3 regions of the Rossellomorea sp. RS05 genome follow, and region 3 is predicted to be linked to each of the others. Evidence: riboswitches for the same ligand, from Rfam matches in the RefSeq annotation. Region 3 holds a riboswitch; each other region holds the start of a gene.

Region 1 (3,282 bases), on a different contig from region 3:
GGAGGGGCCATTGCAGCAAACCAGGCAGAAGGAGGATACCGCGAAGGCGGGAAGGGGTTGACCAACGTCGACCTCCTTCCACGCGGTGAAGAGAGATTCTCCTATATGAAGGGGAATATCCCACACCTGGAACTTCAAGATGACCTTTACTATCCGTCACATGAAGCCATCGATTTTTATCATCGCTACAAAGAAGATATCAAGCTGTTTGCCGAGATGGGCTTTACATGCCTTCGGGTTTCTGTATCATGGGCAAGGATCTTCCCGAACGGGAACGACGCTGAGCCGAATGAAGAAGGATTGACATTCTATGAAAACCTCTTCGCAGAGCTCAAAGCGAACGGAATCGAACCCGTTGTAACCATCGCCCATTTCGATGTGCCTGTCCATCTGATTGAAACGTTCGGAAGCTGGAAGGGCCGTGAGCTCGTCGGATTCTACGAAACGTATGCCCGCACTCTTTTCAATCGTTTTAAAGGAACCGTGAAATATTGGATGACGTTCAATGAAATCAATATGCTTTTCCATCTGCCTTTCCTTGGGGCAGGAATCGTGTTCAAAGAAGGTGAAAACCGGGATCAGGTCCTCTATCAGGCTGCTCATCATCAGCTTGTCGCCAGTGCCCTTGCCGTGAAGGCACTCCATGAGATCGATCCGGAGGCACAGATCGGGTGCATGCTGGCCGCAGGTGTCACGTATCCTTACTCCTGTAATCCGGAAGATATCTGGGCGGGAATCGAACGGGATCGCGAATCCTACTTCTTCATCGACGTTCAGTCCCGTGGAGCGTATCCGGGCTATGCGAAGCGCTTCTTCCGGGAGCAGGAGTGGGATCTCCAGATGGAAGAAGGAGATGAAGACATTCTTAAGGCTCATACGGTGGATTACATCGGATTCAGCTATTACTCCAGCCGCACGATCAGCCGTGATCCTGAAATCCTCGGGAAGATGACAGCAGGCAATGTGTTCCCTTCGGTCAAAAATCCTCATTTGAAAACATCGGAATGGGGATGGACCATCGATCCAAAAGGGATCCGGATTACGGCCAATCAATTGTATGATCGCTATCAAAAACCATTATTCGTCGTGGAAAACGGCCTCGGGGCCATCGACGAGCCCGGCGCAGATGGGGAAATCAACGATGCCTATCGAATCGATTATCTCTCAGCCCATCTCCGTGAGCTGAACGAAGCGATTAAGGACGGAGTACAATTGCTGGGCTACACATGCTGGGGACCGATTGATATCGTCAGCGCGTCAAGTGGCGAAATGAAAAAGCGATATGGCTATATCCATGTGGACAAAGACAACGAAGGCAATGGCACCCTCAACCGTTCTAAGAAGGCCAGCTTCGACTGGTACAGACAGGTGATCGAGACGAATGGAGCGGCATTGGAGAACGAAACCGTCAAAAGTTGAGCGGTTAATTTCCCTCATCCCATTGACAACAGGAGCTAAATCCTGAATAATTATTATATTGAGAAAATTAAATAGCGATATTCCTTATTAAGAGTGGTGGAGGGACTGGCCCTGTGAAACCCGGCAACCGCTGTTCAAACTTGAACAGAATGGTGCTAAATCCTTGAACGAGATTCGTTCGGAGATGAGGAAGAGACGAGAATCATCAGGCTCTTCCTTTTACCGGGAAGGGCCTTTTTATATGAAGAAAGGGAGAGGATTCAGATGACACACGTACAGACAAAAGGTAAGAAAGCAATAAAAGCCCCGTTCCGGGCAGATCAGGTGGGCAGCCTGCTGAGGTCGGAAAGAATCAAGGAAGCACGCGAACGGAGATTGAATGGAGAGCTATCCGCAGCTGAACTCCGACGAATCGAGGATGAAGAAATCATCCGCATCGTCGACAAGCAAAAGGAAATCGGCCTCCAAGTCGTGACCGATGGTGAATTCAGGAGGGCGTGGTGGCACTTCGACTTCCTTGAAGGTCTGGATGGCGTCGAAGGATATGAATCGGACCAGGGCATCAAGTTCCATAACACGACGACCAAGGCACGTGGCATCAAAGTGACGGGGAAAGTGGACTTCACGGATCATCCGATGCTGAAAGACTACGAATTCCTTCATGGCATTGCAGGCGATCACACAGCCAAGATGACGATTCCAAGTCCGAATATGCTTTTCTTCAGAGGCAAGATTGAAACTGACGTATACGGAGATGACTTGGAGGCATTCCATCGGGATGTAGCCGAAGCCTACAAAAAGGCAATCCGTGCTTTCTACGATGCAGGCTGCCGCTATCTGCAGCTCGACGATACGGCATGGTCGGTATTCTTCTCCGAACAGGGACATGAGCAGATCAAGGCATTTGGCCGCGAACCCGACGAACTCAGGGAATCCTTCGCCCGTACCATCAATGAGGCTGTGAAGGATCGCCCAGAGGACCTTGTCGTGACCATGCATATTTGCAGGGGGAATTTCAAATCGACATGGGCAGCTGAAGGCGGATATGAAGCGGCTGCCGAAACCATTTTCGGCGGGCTCGACCTCGACGGGCTATTCCTGGAGTTCGATGATGAGCGTTCCGGAGGCTTCGAACCGCTACGCTATGTGAAGAATCCGAATCTCCAGATCGTCCTCGGTCTTGTGACGTCGAAACATGGAGAGCTCGAGGCAACGGAAGACGTCGAGGCACGGATACAGGAAGCTGCGCGCTATGTGGACATCAACCAGCTCTGTATCAGTCCCCAATGTGGATTCGCCTCAACAGAAGAAGGAAATCTGTTGACGGAAGCAGAACAATGGAAGAAGCTGCAACACGTGATCACCATTGCCGATCGTGTGTGGGAATGAGATTTCCATTCAACCAGTAATCAATTAGGAGAGGGTTTCATTGCGGATACAGTATGCTCTCTTTATCCTCCTGGCCGCCATGCTGTGGGGAACAAATGGGACGGTACAGGCATTGGCACCGGAAGGCGTTCATCCGATTGCCATCGGAGCAGTGCGTCTGGCCATAGGAGGCTTATTTCTCCTTCTATTATCCTTGGGGAAAATACATTGGAGAGGGTGGCCTGTGAAAGGAACCGTGGCGGCCGCTCTTTGCATGGCACTTTACCAGCCTTTCTTTTTCTCGGCAGTCAGTATGACAGGGATTGCAATCGGGACCGTCATCGCCATCGGAAGCGCCCCGGTCATAGCAGGACTCCTTGAATGGGGGATAAAAAGGAAGGTCCCCCAAGCATCCTGGTGGGCCTCCACCGCCCTGGCCATCGCAGGCTGCATCCTTCTGTTCACGAATAGAGGGTCGGTCGTTGCCGACCCGCG
Region 2 (3,282 bases), on a different contig from region 3:
AATGGAATCCTGCTCTTTTTTGAATGAAAGACGGCCCTGGGATGGATGACAGCTGCCCCGGAATCAGCGAGACAGAGAACCTCACGGTAGGTAAGATGTGGGATTCTCGTCGCAGCAGGGACAACCCGGGGATCGGTCGTATAGATCCCATCTACGTCCGTATAGATATCACAGCGCTCCGCACCAAGGGCTGCAGCAAGGGCCGTCGCCGTCGTATCGGAACCTCCCCTTCCAAGGGTCGTGATTTCACAGGCATCTGTGAATCCCTGGAATCCCGCCACCACAGGGATGATTCCTTTACGGAGCTCATCCTGCACCCGGGATGGGTCGATCCCTTTTATCCTGGCCTTCCCATGGACGCCATCTGTTCTGATGCCCGCTTGTCGCCCAGTAAGGGAGACGGCTTTGAATCCCGCCTCTTGAATCGACAGGGTCAACAGGGCAATGGTGATTTGTTCACCAGTGGATAACAGGAGGTCCATTTCCCGTTTCGGTGGATGGGCCGTGATTTCCCCCGCGAGCTTCGTCAAATGGTCGGTCGTGTCACCCATAGCGGACACGACGACGGCCACTTCTTTCCCCTTTTGCTTCTCACGGATGACATGCTGGGCCATCCGTTTGATTCTTTCCACCGATCCCACTGAGGTGCCTCCGAATTTCTGTACGATGATCTCCACCATGTCCCCTTCTTTCGTAAATAGTTAACGTACCGATGCTTCCCTTTTCAGTCTGGACTCGAGGGGAAGTTCCTTCAAGACAGGATAGGGCTGCAGCCTCTCATCTGCTTGCTGCACTGCGTTCAACTCTTCTTCACTACCTCTGATGAAGAGATACAGGTGGCCACTCAGTGTGATGCGGTCCAACAGATCAAAGCGGTCGACCCATTCCGGCAATGCCTCATCCGGAGTCCTCACCACCCATTCACCATCACGGCCGGAAAGGGATTCGACTCCTATTCTGGCACGCGTCTCGGAAGATGCGTATCTTCCTTCGATCAGTGAGAGAAAATCCTCCACCATCGCACTTCCTGTAGGTAATTTACCCGCTCCCGGTCCTGAAAGAGTGACCCTTCCCACCAGGCTCCCTTTTACAGACACAACGTTTTCAACATTCTCCACTCCATAAAAAGGATGGGATTCCTTCACCAATACGGGTTCCACTACCCCGCTTATGCTTTCCCTGTCCCTTTGAATTGACCCGACATGCTTGAACCGGAGGGAGAAGGATTCAGCGGCCTGCAACCAATCGCTGGTTAGATCCGTGATCCCTTTTTTCGGGACCGCTTCCCAGTCGGGCTGACAATGGAAGGCTGCTCGACTGAGGATCATGAGCTTATAGAAGGCATCCTGTCCTCCAACATCACTGGTGGGATCTGCTTCTGCGTATCCTTTTTCCTGAGCAATAGAAAGGGCCCGCTCGAAGGACAAGCCTTCTTTCCTCATCTGGGAAAGGATGAAATTGGAGGTCCCATTCAATATGCCTTGAATATGTGTGATTTCATTCACATTCAGAAGTTGCCTGATGGCACCGATAATGGGAAGTCCTCCTGCCGTAGTCGCTTCAAATCCGACTGCGACTGCCCGTTCACGCGCACGTGTCAAAAGGTCCTCACCCTTCGAGGCAAACATCGCCTTATTGGCCGTTACAACATGGATCCCCCGTTCGATGGCCTTGGTGAGATAGGTGTAACCAGGTTCTTCCCCGACAATCGCTTCAAACAAGACATCGATGCCCTCATCTTCCAGGATTTCGTCAAAGTCCGTCGTGACCTTGATGCTTGGATCAATCTCTCTTTCCTTTAATGGGTCTTTGATCAAGATGGCACGGATCCGCACCTCTTTTCCCGTGATATCCTTGATCCTTTCGCGATGTGTGTCCAGGGCTTCGTATACTCCCTGACCGACGGTTCCGAATCCGAGTAGTGCTACGTGCAATTCTGACATGTTTCTTCCTCCTAAAGGGTTGAATGACTTGGTTGAAAGATGGCAGGGGAAACAAAAAAGTCCCCTTCTTATGGTTAAGAAGAGGGCTTATCAGGCAGGCTCCTCCCCTTATCTTCCAGATCACCATCGATCTGTAGGAATTGGCACCTTTCATGATTGCAGGTTGCCGGGCTTCATCGGGCCTATTCCCTCCGCCGCTCTAGATAAGAGTGTGTGTTTTTCTGGTTTGTTCAGTCAATAAGTATGAGTAGGATTATATAGGGGATCAGGGCTTTACGTCAATAGGTTTTTTATCTTTTCTGATAATTAGACTCTTTTCGACCCCTTAAAAACAGGGCTAAAAAAGATTTATTTAAAATACCTCAAAATACGTTTTAACCCGCACATGGAGGGAAACAAATGACTACTCAACACCATTCAGAAAGGATCGGGTTACACCATGTTTAAGAAATTCCTGCCAAATGACGTCCAAAAGTACCTGCTCATGTCCAAAAGACAGCGGGCTCACGAAATCCAGCTCACCATCTGGTTCATGCCCTTCCTTTACATCTGCCTGTCCCTGCTGCTTGTGGCATGCACCTTGTTCCTAGATCTGAAAGTAGAGCTGTCTCATTATGTACCAAAGCTCTTCAGCATGAATGCATCGGTCACAAGGACGCTTGTCAGCACCCTGATCGGCGGGGTCCTCACTCTGAGCGCCTTTACCTTGAACTCCCTTCTCGTCGTCCTTACGACATTCAGTGGACAGTTCTCGCCCCGCATGCTGCTGAATTTCATTTCCGATAAAAAGACTCAGCATGCTCTCGGCATCTTCAATGGGAGCTTTGTCTTTGTACTATTCATCTTCCTCTTCATCGGAAGTTCAAAGAAAGAAATGTTCACCGCCGCACCCGTCTTGACCGTCATCGTTGCCTTCATTGCGGCCATCACCTTCATCTTCTTCATCAACCACGCCTCTACGTGGATGCAGGTCCATAATATCACCTACAACATGAAGAAGGTATCCGAAGTCATGATCAATCAAACACTGAAAAAAGATCTGGAATGCCACCGGACAAAGGATGATCATCCCCAGTTCGATCTGGATGAAAGCAAGTGCCTGAATGTCAAAGCAAAGGCTTCTGGCTACGTACAGATTATCGACTTTCATTCCATGATTGAGAAAGCTCGGGAGGATGGGATCATCGTACGTCTGCACTTCAAGATCGGCGATTTCGTCCTCTGCGGCAACGACATTATCTGCCTTTACGGTGCGGATGAAAAAAAAGTCGATATGGAAAAATATCTAGCTCTAATTGAAATCGGACATAAAGAAACGGAAATTCAGGATCTTCAAATG
Region 3 (3,282 bases):
TGGTCAGGGACCCAGTCTTGAAGCCAGTGAAGAAGAATTTGCCTCCTTTGATAAAGAAATCCAGCTTGCTATATTCCAGGCGAGTATGATGGAAGTGATGTTGTACTATGATTATGGAATTGGAAATCCCGACTTTTACATTAAAGAAAACATGACCGAAGAGGACGTACAAATGGTCAAATCGGAACTTCAGACCTTCCAGATAGAGGAACCTGTCTACAAGAGCATGCATGATGACGCCTTGGGCTTGCTTGATTCGATCGACAATAGCAAAGAAGTGGACGGAGATATCAAGAAATACAAAGAAACACAGGACAAATACCTGGCAATCTCAGAAGACATGATTAAGACAATTGAGAAAGTGAACGTCGATAATGCCGCCGAAACCAGAGCGAAACTTGATGATATGACGACAGAATACTTGAGGATTTCAACTGAACTGGGTGTCATCATGAAGGACATCGTCGTCAAACAGGGGCTTGACCACGCCTATTTTGTAGAAGCCCTCGACGGGATTATGACGAGTGCAGGGATGGACGGCGTAATCTAATAATAAATAGAGGGTTGGAAAAACGTGTTGTAGCTATAGTAAAACCCGAATTCATTTGCCACCGATCAGGCAAATGAATTCGGGTTTTAATTTGTTTCATGACTATTTTTATTTACTTGTTTCTAGCGGTTGCACGGAAATCATTAGCGGTATATAGAACCTATACTGGTCGTGTTAAATGGTACTTTTTTTGTTTAGTCCCGACCTCATTTTTATTTGGACTGACAATGTGGACAGTAATACAGCCTTCTGGAAGCGGCCGTGATTTTCTCAATCTCGGTCCCGCAGCGATAGCATGAGGAACCTTCACGATTGAAGACCCAATGGCGGTAACGGGACCGCGTCACACCTTCTTGTTTCAGCTTTTCTACTAACTGCAGGTCATTGGTGATCCCAGCGGTTTCGTAGGATTGCGTCATCAAATGAATGATGGCTTCGGCAGCAAGGGTCAGCTGGTCATTACTACAGTCCATGGGACGGAGTGTCGGATGGATCCCTGAGACGAATAGAATTTCAGAGCGAAGGTAGTTCCCGATACCGGCAACGAAACTTTGATCAAGCAGCAGCTGCGCCCATTTGCGTTTCCTGAATGCTTCCATCCTGGCCAGGATGTCTCCACTTGTTACGTCTTCACTGAGAATATCCGGACCCACCCGTGCAATGAAGGGGTGTAAATGGACCTCCTCATCCCGCATGACTTCAATATCAGAGGCGCTATAGAGCAAAGCGGATTTCTTTTCATTGTGTATGGCTACGCGCAGCTGGCGGTTGGTTTTTGGGTATTCATAGGCTTTTTTCACATACCATCTTCCATACAGCTGGTTGTGTGAATACATCGTATAGCCGTTGTCAAAGCGGATCAGCATCGCTTTTCCCTTCGTGTCCACCCTGGTAATTTTCGTTCCCTGAAGGAGACTTTCATATCCCTTTAGCTGTGGGAAGGCAAAGAAAATCTCCATGACGGGAAGATGGGCGAGAGCTTTTTGAACACGGTCGGCAGCCCTTCTGATTTCCGGTCCTTCCGGCATGGTGTCATCCCCCTTTTTCTATATACGTTCCCGTATTCCCATGGAAATAATCAAATGGGTATTTTTTCACCAAGGGTAAGGTGTGGGTGCGCTTACATAATTTTGGTGTGATTATTTTTATATTGACAGGAATGAGGGTTCTTGTTAATGTTTATAACAATCTCATAATTCTTATCCAGAGAGGTGGAGGGACTGGCCCTTTGAAGCCTCAGCAGCAGATCTTCTTATGAAGAAACTGTGCTAATTCCAGCGGGTGATCAAACCTGATAGATAAGCAGTTTATTTGTCGGTAACGCACTCGTTTTGAGTGCGTTTTTTGTTTGTCTGCTCATCCCAGAATCAAGAACGCGGAGGATGCCAACATGAAAAGTGAAGCAAAAGACTTTAAGAGGAAAATGAAAACAAGGCATTTGATCATGCTCTCCCTTGGGGGCGTGATCGGAACGGGGCTTTTTCTCAGCTCGGGGTATACCATCCATCAGGCAGGTCCATTCGGTACGATCCTTTCTTATTTGATCGGAGCCATCGTCGTGTATCTTGTCATGATGTGCCTCGGGGAGCTTTCGGTACATATGCCCGAGACGGGATCTTTCCACAGCTACGCGGCAAAGTACATCGGGCCGGGTACCGGTTATGCCGTCGGCTGGTTGTACTGGCTGACTTGGACGGTTGCCCTTGGATCTGAATTCACGGCTGCCGGTCTGATGATGCAGCGGTGGTTCCCATCAGTGAGCGTATGGATCTGGAGTGGGTTATTTGCAGCCATCATCTTCGGTATGAACGCGTTCACGGTCCGATTTTTTGCAGAATCTGAATTCTGGTTCTCCCTTGTCAAGGTAGTCGCCATTGTCTTTTTCATCATTGCAGGAGGGGCTGCCATCGTCGGCTTCGTGCCCCTTGCCGATTCATCCCCGGCACCATTCTTCACAAATATCACCGATGCGGGGTTATTCCCGAATGGGGCATTTGCCATTATCATGACAATGCTTGCCGTCAATTTCGCCTTCTCCGGCACCGAACTCATCGGGGTAGCAGCGGGTGAAACGAAGGAGCCTACCAAAACGATTCCAAAGGCGATCCGGACAACCCTTATCAGACTCGTCATCTTCTATGTAGGGACGATTGTGGTGCTTTCTGCCCTCCTCCCAAGTGAAGCGGCAAGCGTATTGGAAAGTCCATTCGTCGCCGTACTCGGCAGGATCGGGATTCCATATGCGGCAGACCTTATGAATGTGGTGATCATCACCGCCATCCTCTCCGCAGCCAATTCCGGCTTGTACGCTTCTTCCAGGATGCTTTGGTCACTTGCAGACAAAAAGACCATACCGTCTTTCTTCGGTAAATTGACCAAATCGGGCGTTCCCCTCGTAGCCACCATCACCAGCATGTTGGGAGGCGGGCTTGCACTCTTATCAAGCATTTACGCACCCGATACAGTATATATCTTATTGGTATCGATTTCCGGACTGGCTGTCGTATTTGTCTGGATGAGCATAAGTGCATCGCAGTTCTTCTTCAGGAGACGCTTCATCAAAGAAGGTAACAGCGTGAAGGACCTGGCATATAAGACGCCATTGTATCCATTTGTCCCGATTGCATCGTTCCTTCTCTGCCTTGCATCCGTCATCGGTATCGCATTCGATGAAGGTCAGAGGGTGGCACTTTACTGCACGATCCCGTTCGTCGGCTTCTGTTATGCAGCGT

The links. A riboswitch is a leader RNA that binds a small molecule or an ion and turns the genes downstream of it on or off. The one in region 3 is predicted to bind S-adenosylmethionine.
Region 1: it holds a riboswitch for S-adenosylmethionine, as region 3 does, so the genes downstream of both, ABJ225_RS16765 (5-methyltetrahydropteroyltriglutamate--homocysteine S-methyltransferase) here and mmuP (S-methylmethionine permease) in region 3, are expected to answer to the same signal.
Region 2: it holds a riboswitch for S-adenosylmethionine, as region 3 does, so the genes downstream of both, ABJ225_RS14965 (homoserine dehydrogenase) here and mmuP (S-methylmethionine permease) in region 3, are expected to answer to the same signal.

What each region holds. Positions count from the first base shown of each region.
Region 1 covers NZ_JBDKWY010000007.1:93,118-96,399, reverse strand. Annotated here, with positions in the region: gene ABJ225_RS16770 (6-phospho-beta-glucosidase) at 1-1,419, shown strand, start outside; SAM riboswitch class I at 1,501-1,610, shown strand; gene ABJ225_RS16765 (5-methyltetrahydropteroyltriglutamate--homocysteine S-methyltransferase) at 1,684-2,808, shown strand; gene ABJ225_RS16760 (EamA family transporter) at 2,849-3,282, shown strand, end outside.
Region 2 covers NZ_JBDKWY010000005.1:260,463-263,744, reverse strand. Annotated here, with positions in the region: gene ABJ225_RS14970 (aspartate kinase) at 1-677, opposite strand, end outside; gene ABJ225_RS14965 (homoserine dehydrogenase) at 702-1,943, opposite strand; SAM riboswitch class I at 2,049-2,153, opposite strand; gene ABJ225_RS14960 (DUF2254 domain-containing protein) at 2,383-3,282, shown strand, end outside.
Region 3 covers NZ_JBDKWY010000002.1:247,348-250,629, forward strand. Annotated here, with positions in the region: gene ABJ225_RS09005 (hypothetical protein) at 1-550, shown strand, start outside; gene nei (endonuclease VIII) at 763-1,578, opposite strand; SAM riboswitch class I at 1,747-1,855, shown strand; gene mmuP (S-methylmethionine permease) at 1,941-3,282, shown strand, end outside.